2 regions of the Amycolatopsis sp. EV170708-02-1 genome follow, and region 1 is predicted to be linked to the other one. Evidence: riboswitches for the same ligand, from Rfam matches in the RefSeq annotation. Region 1 holds a riboswitch; the other holds the start of a gene.
The links. A riboswitch is a leader RNA that binds a small molecule or an ion and turns the genes downstream of it on or off. The one in region 1 is predicted to bind cobalamin.
Positions count from the first base shown of each region.

Region 2: another riboswitch for cobalamin. It lies ahead of metE (5-methyltetrahydropteroyltriglutamate--homocysteine S-methyltransferase); the one in region 1 lies ahead of MJQ72_RS24580 (prenyltransferase/squalene oxidase repeat-containing protein).

Region 1 is NZ_CP092497.1:5,405,420-5,412,550, reverse strand. It holds gene MJQ72_RS24585 (LuxR family transcriptional regulator) at 1-1,460, shown strand, start outside; gene MJQ72_RS24580 (prenyltransferase/squalene oxidase repeat-containing protein) at 1,518-2,525, opposite strand; cobalamin riboswitch at 2,557-2,688, opposite strand; cobalamin riboswitch at 2,800-2,867, shown strand; gene MJQ72_RS24575 (hypothetical protein) at 2,957-5,401, shown strand; gene MJQ72_RS24570 (flagellar hook-length control protein FliK) at 5,398-5,958, shown strand; gene MJQ72_RS24565 (ABC transporter substrate-binding protein) at 5,955-6,878, shown strand; gene MJQ72_RS24560 (energy-coupling factor transporter transmembrane protein EcfT) at 6,878-7,131, shown strand, end outside.
Region 2 is NZ_CP092497.1:587,559-594,689, reverse strand. It holds gene MJQ72_RS02480 (cytochrome P450) at 1-167, opposite strand, end outside; gene metE (5-methyltetrahydropteroyltriglutamate--homocysteine S-methyltransferase) at 306-2,579, opposite strand; cobalamin riboswitch at 2,680-2,903, opposite strand; gene MJQ72_RS02470 (IS3 family transposase) at 3,050-3,931, opposite strand; gene MJQ72_RS02465 (transposase) at 3,928-4,215, opposite strand; partial or broken gene MJQ72_RS02460 (ribonucleotide-diphosphate reductase subunit beta) at 4,405-5,480, opposite strand; gene MJQ72_RS02455 (ribonucleoside-diphosphate reductase subunit alpha) at 5,556-7,131, opposite strand, start outside.

The DNA of each region.
Region 1 (7,131 bases):
CGGCGCGGACGGCCCGGCTGCTGGCGGCGGCGGACGCGGCCTGGCAGGCGGGCCGGCCGGGATGGGCGCGGCTGCTGCTGTCGAGGGTCGACGCCGAGCCCGGGGCGGTGGCGTTGCTGCACGGGGAGATCGAGCTGCGGGACGGCGATCCCGCCGTCGCCACCCACGAACTCGGCACGGCGGCGGAACTGCTGCCCGATCCGGCCGCCGCGCTCCTGCTGGCGGGCGAGGCGCGGCGGCTCGGCGGCGATTTGAGCGGCTACCGGGCGTTGGCGCGGGCGGTCCCGGCCGGAGAAGGTCTGGCGTTCGCGCACTTCCGCGGTTTGACCTCGGTTTACGCCGGACGGCACGACGACGCCGTCGCCCCGCTGGAGGACGCCGTCGCCAAGGGGATGGCCGACACCGACGTCGCCGGAGCCGTCTGGGCCGCCGAAGCGGCCTTCGCTCGCGGGCATGCGGAGCAGGCGCACGAGTACGCGGCGGCGGCGGTGAGCCGAGCCCGGCTCGGCAAACGGCACGCGGAACTGCCGTGGGCGCTGGTCTACCTTTCGCTTTCGGCCATCGCGCTCGACCGGATCCCCTGTGCGCGGGCGGCGTCCCGCGACGGATTGCGCGCGCCCCACAACCTGCGGATGGAGCATTTGACGTTGCTGGGGCTGGCCGCCGCGCTCCTCGGCGACCGCGCGCCGGAACTGGACGAAGCGGCCGAAGGCATCGCCGAACGCGGCCTCGGCAGGCCCGCCGCCGTCGCCGCGTGGGCGCACGCGTGCCTGGATCTGGCCGAGGACCGGCCCGACGACGCGCTCAGCAGGCTCGAAGATCTCGCTTCGGGCGTCTCCGGCGACCAGCCGGTGATCCGCGTGCTGGCCACTCCGCAACTCGTCGAGGCGGCCGTCTGTGCCGGACGGCCCGAACGCGCCCGTGCCGCGCAGGAGGTGTTCGACCGCTGGACCCTGGCCGGTGCGGAACCCTGCTGGCTCGCGCTGAGCCACCGCTGTCACGCGCTGATGGCGTCGGATCCCGCCGTGGCGGAACGGCGTTTCCGGCTGGCCGTCGAGGCGCACCGGCGGGCGGGCGGCGCGATGGAACTCGCCAGGACGCGGTTCGCGTACGCCACCCTGCTGCGACGGCATCGCCGGACCCGCGACGCCCGCGACCAGTTCCGAGATGCCTTGCGCGGCTTCGAAAACGTCGGCGCGGCCCGGTTCGCCGAACGGGCGAGAGCGGGGCTGCGGGCGGCGGGCGAGACCGTCGACGTGCCGCACCGATCGCTCGCCGGGCTCACCCCGCAACAGGACGCGATCACCCGGCTGGTGGCGGCGGGGGAGACGAACAAGGAGATCGCGCGGCGGCTGGTGATCAGCCACCGCACGGTGGACCACCACCTGCGGAACATCTTCACCGCGCTGGGAGTGCGGTCACGCGTGGAACTCGCGCGCCGGGTCGCCGCCGGTGAGTGAACCGCCTCGTGAGTGGTAAGGACGGTTAGAACCGTCCTTACCACTCACGAGGTGACGTCAGGGGCAGGTGAGTACCGGTGCCTGCGGACGTCCACCGCCGTGCAGTTCGCTCAGCGGCACCCTCGCCAGGCCGAGGATCGCCTGCGCGGTCGCGCGCGGGGCGGTCGCCGGGTTCAGGCCGGTGGCGTCGTAGGCGATCGCGCCGCGGTCCGCTTCGGCGCCGGCGCAGCCGGTCTGCAGCGACCGCAGGAATTCCCGCGCCTTGATCGCGGCGGCGGGACGGTGACCGGCCAGCGCTTCCGCGGCGAGGCCGGTGCTGTTGGCGTTGGGCGCATTCGTGCCGAAGCCGAAGCCGCCGTTCGCGTGCTGCTTCGTGACCAGCCAGGAGGTGCCCTCGCCGGCGTTCACCGCGTCGCCGGTGGCGCGCAGGGCCTGCACGACCGTCGCGGTCGCGTCGACGTCGCTCGTGCACGTCGCCTCGCCGAAGTTCAGCGGGAAACCGCCGTCCGCGCACTGGGTGCTCGCGAGGAACGTCACGGCCGGTGCCGGGGCGCCGCCGGGCGTGCGGTCCAGCGCCAGGAGGGCGAGCGACTGCGAGAGGGCGTTGGAGTAGTCGCCGTATTCGGACCGGTCGGAGAACCGGCCGGACGGCGTGAGCAGCGAGAGAAGGCCCGCCTTCAGGTCGACGCCGCCGAACGACGCGGGGTCCTTGCCGCGGATCTGCGCGGCAAGCATCAGCTTGGCGTGCGCGCCCGCGTAGGCCTCGGTGCCGCCGCCGACGTAGCCGGTGGTGATCTCCGGTTTCGCCAGCCAGGCGATCGCCTTGCCCGCGTTCGTGTCGGACACCCCGGCCGCGGCGAACGCGAAGATCGCGTCGATCGTCAGGCCCTGGTCGGGGAACTTCTGACCGCCGAAGTCGGCCTCGAACCGTTCGCCGTCGGTCATCTGCCTGGCGAGCCAGCCCGCGGCGGCGTCCGCCTTGTGGTGGGTGGCCGCGGCCGCCGCCGGGGCGGCGGCCAGCCCGATGCCGCACAGCACGGCGACAGCGAAAACCAAACGTCTCATGAGAACCCTTTCCCGCATTTCCACGACAGGAGTCGGTGACACCGCGCGACGTGGGTGACCGGGCTCGCCAGGAAGGCACACCGTTGCGGGACAGCGCCGGACTCTCACCGGACTTCCCCCACGACCGCGCCAGAAGACTCTCACCCCGGTCGAATGCGGGATACCGCCGGGTGCCGATGTGATCCTGGCTACCGACCTGGTCAGCGGTACCTGCCTGAGGTGAACGGGTGTTAACCTCGGCTGGCTCGACAACAGAACACCGCCGCCCGTGACGGGGAAGCCGGTCGAAATCCGGCGCTGTCGCGCAACCGTGGGCCCTTTCGCAGGGCGAGCCGGGATACCGAACGGGCGGATGAACGAACCACTGTCGCGATAAACAGGGGTGACTGCGGCGTCCCGCGCTGTCCTCCGCCATGCCGCAAGGAGGAGTCATGCGCCGCGGGTACCTGGCCGCGACGGCCTTCGCCGTCAGCGTCGCCGTGATCGCCGCACCGTTCGCCGGGACGGCGACGGCCGCGAACGATCCGGGCGCGGCGAAGGCGAGTTCCCGCTGGCTCGCGGCGAAGCTGAAGCCGGACGGCACGCTCGAGAACCCCAGCGGCGGCTCACTGCCCGACCACGGCTTGATGCTCGACGTGCTCTTCGCGATGTACGCCGCGGGAGAAGGCGCGCGGGCCGAGCCGATCGTGAAGTTCCTCGACGACCAGGGCCACGCCACCGACTACTTCACCTGGGACGGGCTCGCCCCCGGCGCCGGGTACGACAAGATCGTCGTCGGCGGCGCCGTGGCGAAGACACTGGTCGCCGCCCAGGTCTCCGGCCGGAATCCCCGGGCCTTCGACGGCTACGACCTGGTCGCCGAGACCCAGGGCGCGATCATGCGCAAGGGCCCCGACAAGGGCCGGATCAGCGATTACGCCAAGGATCCCGCGCTCGCCGACGCGGTGAGCAACAACGCGAACATGTTCGGCCAGGCGCTCGGGGTGATCGGCCTCGCCGCCGCGGGCGTGAACGACCGGCTCGCCATCGACAAGCTGCTGACCCAGCAATGCTCCGAGGGCTACTTCCGCGTCCTGTTCTCCTACATCCCGACGAAGGAGACCGGCGACCACGTCACCCCGGACGGCCGCAAGGTCTCGACCTGCGACGAGGGCAAAGCGCCCGGCCTTTCCCCGACCGACGGCGACGCCACCGGCCTCGCCCTCTCGGCGCTGCTCGCCGCGAAGAAGGCGGGCGCGGCCGGTCTCGACGCTCCGATCGGCAAGGCCGTCTCCTGGCTCAAAGCGAACCAGACGCCCGGCGGCGGCTGGGGCGGCGGCGTCGGCACCGAGGCGCCGAACACCAACAGCACCGGCCTGATCGTCCAAGCACTCGCCGACGCCGGCGGCGCGGACGCGGCGGTGGACAAGGGCATGCGGTACCTCAAATCCGCGCAGGCGAACGCCGCGGCCGACGCCGGGAACAAGCTCGCGGGCGAACTCGGCGCGATCGCCTACGACCCCGCGTCCTACGAGGCCGCGCGTTCCTCCGGCATCAGTGGCCTCGACACCTGGATCCGCGCTAGCGCGCAGGCTTCGCTCGGGTTGTCACAGGTCGGGTTCTACGCGCTCGCGAAGGGCGAAACCCTGCCGCCGGCCACCGGCGTCCCGGAAACCCCGGCCCCGACGACGCAGCCGCACAAGCCTGCTCCGAAACCCGAAAAGTTCGTCACGCCCAGGGCGTCCACCGGTGCCCGGGTGTCCACGGTGGCGGCGGTCACCGCCCCGGCCGACGCGACCCCGGCCGCCCGTCTCGCTGCCTACCTGACGAACCGGCTCGTCGGCGGCGACCACGTCGAGGTCACCGAGGGCGGCAAGACCTACGTCGACTACGACGCCACCGCCGATGTGGTGCTGGCTCTGCGGGCGCTGGACCAGCGGCCGGATTCGGTCGCCCGCGCTTCGCAGTTCCTTCTGAAGCCGGAATCCGTGCAGGCCTACGCCCACGGTGCGCCGTACGAACAGGGCGAGGCGTCGTACGCCGAACCGCTCGCGAAACTCGTGCTGGTGGCCGAATTCGCGAAGTCGGACGCAGCCGGGCCGTTGCGCGCCGATCTGGTGAAACTGCGCGGTGCCGACGGCGAGTTCACCGACACCGGTTCGTTCGCCGACGCCGACCGGACGGTCGAGCGGCACGCCTGGGCGGTGCTCGCCACCGCCGCCGACCCCGGCCCCGCGGTCGAACTGCTCCTCTCCCGCCAGTGCGCGGACGGCACCTTCCCGAAGCACCTCGACACCGCCGAGTGCGGCTCCGGCGACCTCGCCGCGACAGCCGCCGCCGTCACCGCGCTGGTCGCCCGTCCGCACACGGACACCGCGCCGCCGACCAGACGCCCGAACGCCTGGACCGAGCGGCGCGTGTCGGCGTTCGTCTCCGCGGTGGGCGCGCTCGGCGTCCGGCCCACCGGCGAGGGTTTGGTGACCGGGGAAGGCGGCGAGACGGACGTCGCGCTCAGCGCCGCCGTCGCCGCCGCGCGGCAGACCGCCGGGCTCGACGCGAGCGGAACCGCGCGCTCGCTGGGCAAGCTCGTCCAGGCGGACGGCGGGTTCGCCAAGGCATCCGGCGGAGAGACCGATCTCCCGACCAGTTCGGCCGCCGCCCAAGGGATCGCGGGCCGCTCCTGGCTCACCGCCGCGGATTCGCCGCTGTCACCCGCGATCCGGCTCCCGCTGACCACCGGCACCGATACGCCGGTGCTGGCCGCCGCCCAATCCGACGACCAGCCGGCCTGGGTGATCTGGGGGCTCGCGGGACTGGCCGCGCTGCTCCTGCTCACCGCGATCGCGCTCGTCTTCGTCCTTCGCCGTTTCACCAAGAAAAAGGGGGTAACACCATGAAGAGACTGCTCGCCGTCACCACTGTCCTCATCGGACTGATCGGGCTGTCCGCCGCACCCGCGAACGCGGTCGACACCACCAAGGGGTACAACGGGATCTGCACCGGCGCCGACGCGCGCACCGGGGTCACGGTCGTGATCGATTTCCAGGAGCTGGCCGCGCCGACGATCACCCGCTGCTCGCCCAACGCCGCGCCGGGCACCGCCCGCACGGGCATCAAGGCGTTGCAGGACGCGGGGATCGCGGTCGCCGGCACCGCACGCTGGGGGCTCGCGTTCGTCTGCCGCCTGGAAGGCCGCCCGTCCGCGACGGAGACCCTCCCGCTGTCGACCAACCCGAACTACAAGGAAGCATGCGTCACCACCCCGCCCGCGGGCGCGTACTGGGGTTACTGGCACGCCGACGGTTCCGGCTCCACCTGGACCTACAGCAGCTCGGGAGCGCTCAACCGCAACGTCGTCCCGGGTGGTTTCGAGGGCTGGTCGTTCTCGCTGAACAAGTCCGCGACGACCAACCCGCCGCCCGGCGTCACGCCGAGGAACCCGGCCGTCCCGTGAAAAGGCTCCTCGGGGTGGTGGCGGCGGTCTTCCTGATCGCCGCCACGGCGCCGTCCGCGCACGCGATCGACCAGGGCAAGGGATATCCCGGGTTCTGCAAGGACGCCACCGGGGTCACCGTGGTGGTGGATTTCCAGCAGCTCGGCGGCACGACGATCGTGCGGTGCAATCCGCAGACCACCCGCGGCACCGGGCTCGACGCGCTCAAGGGCGCCGGTTTCCAGATCGCCGGGGTCCAGCGCTGGGGCGAGTCGTTCGTCTGCCGGGTCGAGAACCGCCCGTCCGCGACCGAGAGCCTTCCCATGACGGGCCGTGAGGGCTACCGGGAGCCGTGCGTCGACACACCGCCGGCTCAGGCTTATTGGTCGTACTGGCACGCCTCGAACAACTGCGCCTGGGACTACAGCCAGTGGGGGGTCAAGAACCGCGACTTCATCCCGGGCGGTTTCGAGGGCTGGTCGTTCTCCCTGAACGCCACCGCCCAGAGCAACCCGGTCCCGCGGGTCTCCGCCGTCCGGCCGGGCACCGAGAACCAGCCCTGTGTGCCGCGAGAAGAGGCGAAGCCGCTTACCGGCGACCCCGGCGAGCGGCAGCAGCGACCGCCGGCGGGGAACGGTCAGCAAGCCGACGGATCTCAACCGGCGACGACCGCGGGAGAGGCTCCGGCCGCGGAGCCGGGTTCCGGCGCGCTGCCGCCGCCCAAGCCGCGTCCGAGTGCTTCGGCGCGGCCGAAGGCGCAGGACCCGTCGTCGAACGTCGCGTTCACCGGCGGGGAGAACGCCGAGGACGTCAACGCGGTGCTCGAACGCGAGTCCGGAGCGGCGGGCTGGGCGCCCTGGGCGGCCGGCGCCGCGGTACTGGCGTTGTGCGTGGCAGGATTCCTGATGGCACGCAGACGCAAACGCGCTCAAGGAGTTTGATGACGTCCTACTTCCTGCCGCGCGATCTGCATCCGGCCGCGTGGTGGGTGTGGGCGCTCGGACTCGCCGTCGCGGCGACCCGCACGACGAACCCGTGGCTGCTGCTGACCATCGTGGCCGTCGCGGGGTACGTCGTCGTGGCCCGCCGCAGCGAGGCGCCGTGGGCGCTGGCGTTCCGGCTGTATCTGTACCTCGGCGCGTTCATCGTCGCGATCCGCGTGTTCTTCCGCGTCGTGTTCGGTGGTGCCGAAGG
Region 2 (7,131 bases), 4.8 Mb from region 1:
TCGTCGCCGAGGACGGGTTTGAGGCCCGGCGGGGCGGGCGCGAGTTCGCGGACCGGCCAGGTCGCGCCGAGCCAGCGCTGGTCGACCGAGCGTGGCAGGGGGATCGAAGTGAGCGGCGGAACCCGCTCGCGCAGCGCCCCGGTGACCTTTTCGACGGCGTTCGCCATGGTGACCATCTCCCCGCTGAGATCGGTTACCGGTCCACCATCGCACCCTTGTTGACGTCCTGACAATACCTCGATGGAAGTTCCGTGAGGGCCTCCTTCACTACCTTGAAGGTAGGGAAGGAGGCCCTCACGGACCGGTCAGGCCAGCTCGGAGCGGACCACGCGGGCGGCCGCGACCAGGTTCCGCAGGGCCGGTTCGACCTCGGCGTAGCCGCGGGTCTTCAGGCCGCAGTCCGGGTTGACCCAGATCCGCTCGGCAGGCACGGCGCCGACCGCGGTCCTCAGCAGGTCGCTGACCTCGTCGACGCCGGGCACGCGCGGGGAGTGGATGTCGTAGACACCCGGCCCGACACCGCGGCCGTAGCCCGCCGCGCCGAGGTCGGTGACGACCTCCATCTTCGACCGCGCGGCCTCGATGCTGGTGACGTCGGCGTCGAGCGCGTCGATCGCCTTGACCACCTCACCGAACTCCGAATAGCACATATGCGTGTGGATCTGGGTGGCGTCGTCGATCCCGGAAGTCGCCAGCCGGAACGACGAAACCGCCCACGCGAAGTACGCCTCGTGCGCCGCCGCGTGCAGGGGGAGCAGCTCCCGCAGCGCCGGCTCGTCGACCTGGATGACGCGGATGCCCGCCTCCTGGAGGTCGTGCACCTCGTCGCGGATGGCCAGCGCCACCTGACGGGCGGTCTCGCCCAGCGGCTGATCGTCGCGGACGAAGGACCACGCCAGGATCGTCACCGGCCCGGTCAGCATGCCCTTGACGGGTTTGCCGGTGAGGCCTTGCGCGTAGCGGGCCCACTCGACCGTCATCGGCTCCGGGCGGGAGACGTCGCCGTACAGGATCGGCGGCCGGACGCAGCGCGAACCGTAGGACTGCACCCAGCCGAAGTCGGTGGCCGCGAACCCGGCCAGCCGTTCGGCGAAGTACTGCACCATGTCGTTGCGCTCGGGCTCGCCGTGCACCAGCACGTCGAGGCCGAGGTCTTCCTGCAGCCGGACGACGCGCTCGATCTCCGCCTTCATCGCGGCTTCGTAGCCCGCGTCGTCGAGCGAACCCGCCTTGTGCGCGGCCCGCGCTTTGCGGACCTCGGTGGTCTGCGGGAACGAGCCGATCGTGGTGCTCGGCAACGGCGGCAGCTTCAGCGCGGCCTGCTGCGCCGCCGCGCGCTCGGCGTAGGGGGAGCGGACGGTGTCCTCCGGCCGCAACGCCTCCAGCCGGGCGCGTACTCCGGAGTCGGCCAGGTCGGCCGCCGTCGCGCGATCCGCGGCCGCGGCGCGGGCGGCCGAGAGGTCGACTCCTTCTTCCTTCAAGGCGCGCCCGAGAAGGACGACCTCGTCGACCTTCTGCCTGGCGAAAGCGAGCCAGCCCTTCAGGCGCGGGTGGAGCCCGTCCTCCCGCTCGACGTCGTAGGGCACGTGCAGCAGCGAGCAGGACGTCGACACGCTGACCGACTTCGCGGTGCCCAGCAGCATCGCCGCGCGGCTGAGCGCGCGGGTCGGGTCGGTGCGCCAGACGTTGCGCCCGTCCACGACACCGGCCAGGACCTCCTTGTCCCGCAAGGCGGGTTCGGCGGCGACCGCGTCCACAAAGGACCCATCGGTGACGAGGTCGACCGCGATGGCGTCGATCGGGGAGCGGGCGAGCACGCCGAGGGCGCGCCCGAGCCCGCCGAAGTACCCGGCGACCAGGATCTTCGGCCGCGCGGTCTCCTTCGCGAGGCGGTGATAGGCGCGGATGAGCGCGTTGAGCTCCCGCTCCGTGCGGTCCGCGGCGAAGGCGGGCTCGTCGAGCTGGACCCACTCGACGCCTTCGTCGTGCAGGCGGCGGAGCAGTTCGACGTAGCCGTCGAGAAGGTTGTCGAGCAGCTCCAGCGGGCGGAAACCCTCCGGTGCGTCTTCAGCCGGCTTCGCGAGCAGCAGGTACGTCACCGGTCCGACCAGAACCGGCCGCGTCTCGACGCCGATCGCGCGGGCTTCGCGGTACTCGTCGAGCGGCTTGGTGCCGGTGAGCGAGAACGTCGTGCCCGGGCCGAGTTCGGGGACGATGTAGTGGTAGTTCGTGTCGAACCACTTCGTCATCTCCATCGCCGGCGCGTCCTGCACTCCGCGCGCGGCGGCGAAGTAGGTGTCGAGCGGCGAGAGACCAAGCGTGGTGAAGCGCTCCGGCAGCGCCCCGAACAGCTCGGTGGTGTCGAGCACCTGGTCGTAATGGGAGAACGTGTTGGAGGGGACGGAATCGAGCCCCGCGTCCTTGAGTTCCCGCCAGGCGCGGGTGCGCAGCGCGCGGCCGGTGCCGAGTAGCTCGGCTTCGTCGATCTTGCGCGCCCAATAGCGTTCGAGTGAACGCTTGAGTTCCCTGTCCGGTCCGATCCGGGGGTGGCCCAGCACCGTCGTGCCGATTTCGGTCACAGCTCTCTCCTCGCGAGCTTGTCGTCGGAGCCCGGAGCGCGCGCAGGAGTGACCGCCGTTCGGTCGTGCCCATCCCACGAGGCCCGGACTCACGCACGCCGTCGGCGCGCGTACCACGGGCAGGTCTTCGGACTCGTGGGCGACTCGCTCGCTCCTACCGGCCGTCGCTTCCCGGGGCGCCATGTCCCAGTGCTTTACCGTGTCTCGCACGGTGACGGCTTTCGTTCCCACATACCGCTGCGGGGCAGTCCCGGATTCGCACCGGGTTCCCTGTTACCTCGCCCGGCCTGGACGGCCGGGCGAACCAGTAGCACTTCGGAGCGTACTCAGGGACGCAACGGCGCCGCCGGACATGTGACGAACCGGACGACACGCGTGATCAGACGGACGACACGCGTGATTGAACGGCGAACTCGCGTGATTGAGGGCGCAACTCGTGGAGTTGTCCCCGGATGGCGGACACGGGGTTTTCACGCGGTTTGGTGGTGGCTGTAGCTGGTTCGGGTTTCGTGGGGTGTTCGGTGGCCGACTGTCGAATGTAGACGGTCGTGGTTGTAGTAGTGGAGGTAGCGGTATAGGTCGTGTCGTGCCTGGTCACGGGTGCGCCAGATGGTGGTGCCGATCTCGGTTTTGAGGGTGGCGAAGAACGACTCGGCGACGGCGTTGTCGTAGCAGGATCCGGCCCGTCCGATCGAGGACCGGATCCTGTGCTCGGTGAGCGCGGCGCGGAATCGGCCGGAGGTGTACTGGACGCCGCGGTCGGAGTGGAACACCGCGTCGGGGCGGATCAAGCCGCGTGCGGTGGCCAGGGCGATCGCGTCGCAGACCAGGTCTGTGCGCAGGTGATCGCCCATCGCGTGCCCGACGACCTCACGGTTGTGCAGATCGATCACCGTGGCCAGGTAAAGCCAGCCCTGGAACGTGGGCAGATAGGTGATGTCCCCGACGAACCGCTGACCAGGGCGCTCGGCAGTGAAATCACGGCGGATCAGATCCTGGACCACCGCGACCGGCGACGGATCGGCCTTGGTGAGCGACCGGCGTTTGCGGCGGGTGCTCCCGACCAGGCCCTGCTCACGCATCAACCGCTCCACCCGCTTGTGGTTCACCACCCGCCCGCGCCGGCGCAGCTCCGCGGTGATCCGGGGCCGCCCATAGGCACCCCGGTGCTGCGCGTGGATCGACGCGATCACCACCACCAGCTCCCGCTCCTGTTCCGCCGCGGCCTCACGGGCCGCCCCGGCCGCGGCCCACTCGTGGAAACCCTGCCGGCGCAGACCCAGGACCTGACACAACCGCTTCACACCGAACTCGGCGCGATGCTCGGAGATGAACCGGTAGCGGTAGATCATCGATCCATCTCTTTGGCAAAATAAGCGGCCGCTCGACGCAGGATCTCCTTCTCTTTCTGCAGCTCAGCGACCTGCTTCCGCAACCGCTGCACCTCATCGACGACCGCGCGATCCTCCACCGGCCCGACTTCCACGGCCTGTTTGGCGGCATTCACCCACGACCGCAAGGTCTCGTGATTGACACCCAGCTCACGAGCGATCTGACGCAACGGGCGACCACTCGTGTTCACCAGCTCGATCGCGTCACGACGGAACTGCTCCGGATACTTCGACCTGCGAGACACCAGGACATCCTCCCTCCAGACCTGTGTCTGGAATCAAGGTGTCCGCTCCCAGGGGGCAACTCCACTCGCGTGTCTGGAAACGGAACACGCCGGGCGGAAGCCGCCCGGCGTGTTCCGTGCTCGATCACGTGAGTTACGCGCTCAGGCACGCGAGTTACGTGTCTGAGCACGCGAGTTACGCGTTCGGGGTCAGTCCCAGTCGAGGGCGCCGCCCGACTGGTACTCGATGACGCGGGTCTCGAAGAAGTTCTTCTCCTTCTTGAGGTCCATCGCCTCCGACATCCACGGGAACGGGTTCTCGGTCTCGCCGAAGATCGGCGCGAGACCGATCTGCTGGGCCCGCCGGTCGGTGATGAAGTGCATGTACTGCTCGATCAGCTCGGCCGAGAGCCCGAGCATGCCGCGCGGCATCGTGTCGCGGGCGTAGGCGACCTCGAGTTCGCACGCCTCGGTGAGCATGGTGCGGACCTCGGCCTGGAACTCCTCGGTCCACAGGTGCGGGTTCTCGATCTTGATCTGGTTGATGCAGTCGATGCCGAAGTTCAGGTGGATCGACTCGTCGCGCAGGATGTACTGGTACTGCTCGGCGATGCCGACCATCTTGTTCCGGCGGCCGAGCGACAGGATCTGCGCGAAGCCGGTGTAGAACCACATGCCCTCGAAGATCACGTAGAACGCGACGAGGTCACGCAGGAAGGCCTGGTCGGCTTCCGGCGTCCCGGTCTCGAAGTCCGGGTTCTCCAGGTTCTGCGTGTACTTCAGCGCCCACGCGTCCTTGTCCGAGATCGACGGGACCTCGCGGTACATGTTGAACAGCTCGCCCTCGACCAGGCCGAGGCTCTCGCAGATGTACTGGAAGGTGTGCGTGTGCACGGCCTCCTCGAACGCCTGGCGCAGCAGGTACTGGCGGCATTCGGGTTGGTGATCTGCCGGTACACCGCGAGCACGATGTTGTTGGCCACCAGCGATTCCGCGGTGGCGAAGAAGCCGAGGTTGCGCTTGAGCATGGTGCGCTCGTCCTCGGTGAGGCCGTCGGGCGACTTCCACAGCGCGATGTCGGCCTGCATGGCGACCTCGGTCGGCATCCAGTGGTTGTTGCAGCCGGCGAGGTACTTCTCCCACGCCCAGGTGTACTTCATCGGCAGCAGCTGGTTGACGTCGGCGCGGGCGTTGATCATCCGCTTGTCGTCGACGTTGATGCGGGCGGCGCCGACTTCGATCTCACCGAGCCCGGTGGCGTCGGTGGAGGCGTCAAAGGTGGTCATGAAAGCTCACTTCACGAGTCGGGGGTCGTGAGTGGTAAGGACGGTTCTAACCGTCCTTACCACTCACGAGGATGTTTACTGGCAGGCTTCGCAGTCGGGGTCGTCGATCCGGCAGGCGGCGCCGTCGGTGGCGACGAAGTCGACGTCCGAGACCTTCGGCATCTCCTTCGGCTCCGGGGCGGTCACCGGGACGGCCGGAACAGCGGCGGCAGGCGACGGCGACACCGCGGCGGAAGCCGACGGGGCGGGCGAAGCGGCGGGAGCCGGAGCGGCGGCGGCGGGCTTCGGCGAAGCGGGTGCGGCGGGGGCCGGGGTGGCCGAGACCGCGTTCAGCTTGCCGTCGGTGCCGCGCAGGGTGCTCTTCTCCACGTGCGTCGCGGACCGCGCCCGCAGGTAGTACGTGGTCTTGAGGCCCTTGTGCCAGGCGTAGCGGTACAGCTCGTCGAGCTTGCGGCCGCTGGGCGCCGCGATGTACAGGTTCAGCGACTGCGCCTGGTCGATCCACTTCTGGCGCCGCGAACCGGCGTCCACCAGCCACTTGGACTCGATCTCGAACGCGGTCGCGTACAGCGCCTTCAAGTCGTCCGGCACGCGGTCGATCTGGCCGAGGCTGCCGTCGAAGTACTTCAGGTCCGACACCATGACCTCGTCCCACAGCCCGCGCTCCTTGAGTGAGCGGACCAGGTGCGGGTTCACCACGGTGAAGTCACCGGACATGTTCGACTTGACGAACAGGTTCTGGAACAGCGGCTCGATCGACTGCCCGACCCCGCAGATGTTGGAGATCGTCGCGGTCGGCGCGATCGCCATCACGTTGGAGTTGCGCATGCCGACGGTCTTGACCCGCTCGCGCAGCGGCGCCCAGTCCAAAGTGGACGAAGTGTCGACGTCGAGCGCGTCGCCCTGGCGGGCGTCGATCAGGAGCTGCATCGAGTCGATCGGCAGGATTCCCTTGCTCCACAAGGAACCCTCGAACGTCTGGTACTGGCCGCGCTCCTCCGCGAGGTCGGTCGATGCCGAGATCGCGTAGTAGCTGATGTGCTCCATGCTGGTGTCCGCGAACTGGACGGCCTCATCCGAGGACAGCGGGACACCGATCTCGAACAGCGCGTCCTGGAAGCCCATCAGGCCCAGCCCGATCGGGCGGTGACGCAGGTTGGAGCGGCGCGCCTCCGGGATCGTGTAGAAGTTGATGTCGATCACGTTGTCGAGCATGCGAACGGCCGTGCGCACGGTCTTCTCGAGGCGCTTCGTGTCGAGGCCCTCGGGGGTGACGTGCTTGAGCAGGTTCACCGAGCCCAGGTTGCAGACCGCGACCTCGTCGGTGGTGGTGTTCAGGGTGATCTCGGTGCACAGGTTGGACGAGTGCACGACACCCACGTGCTGCTGCGGCGAACGCAGGTTGCACGGGTCCTTGAAGGTGATCCACGGGTGGCCGGTCTCGAACAGCATGGTCAGCATGCGGCGCCACAGGTCGACCGCGCGGACCTTGCGGAACACCTTCAGCTCGCCACGCTCGGCGGCGGCCTCGTACTCGCGGTAGCGCTCGGCGAACGCGTTGCCGTAGAGGTCGTGCAGGTCCGGGGTCTCGTTCGGCGAGAACAGCGTCCACTGCGCGTCGGCCTCGACGCGGCGCAGGAACTCGTCCGGC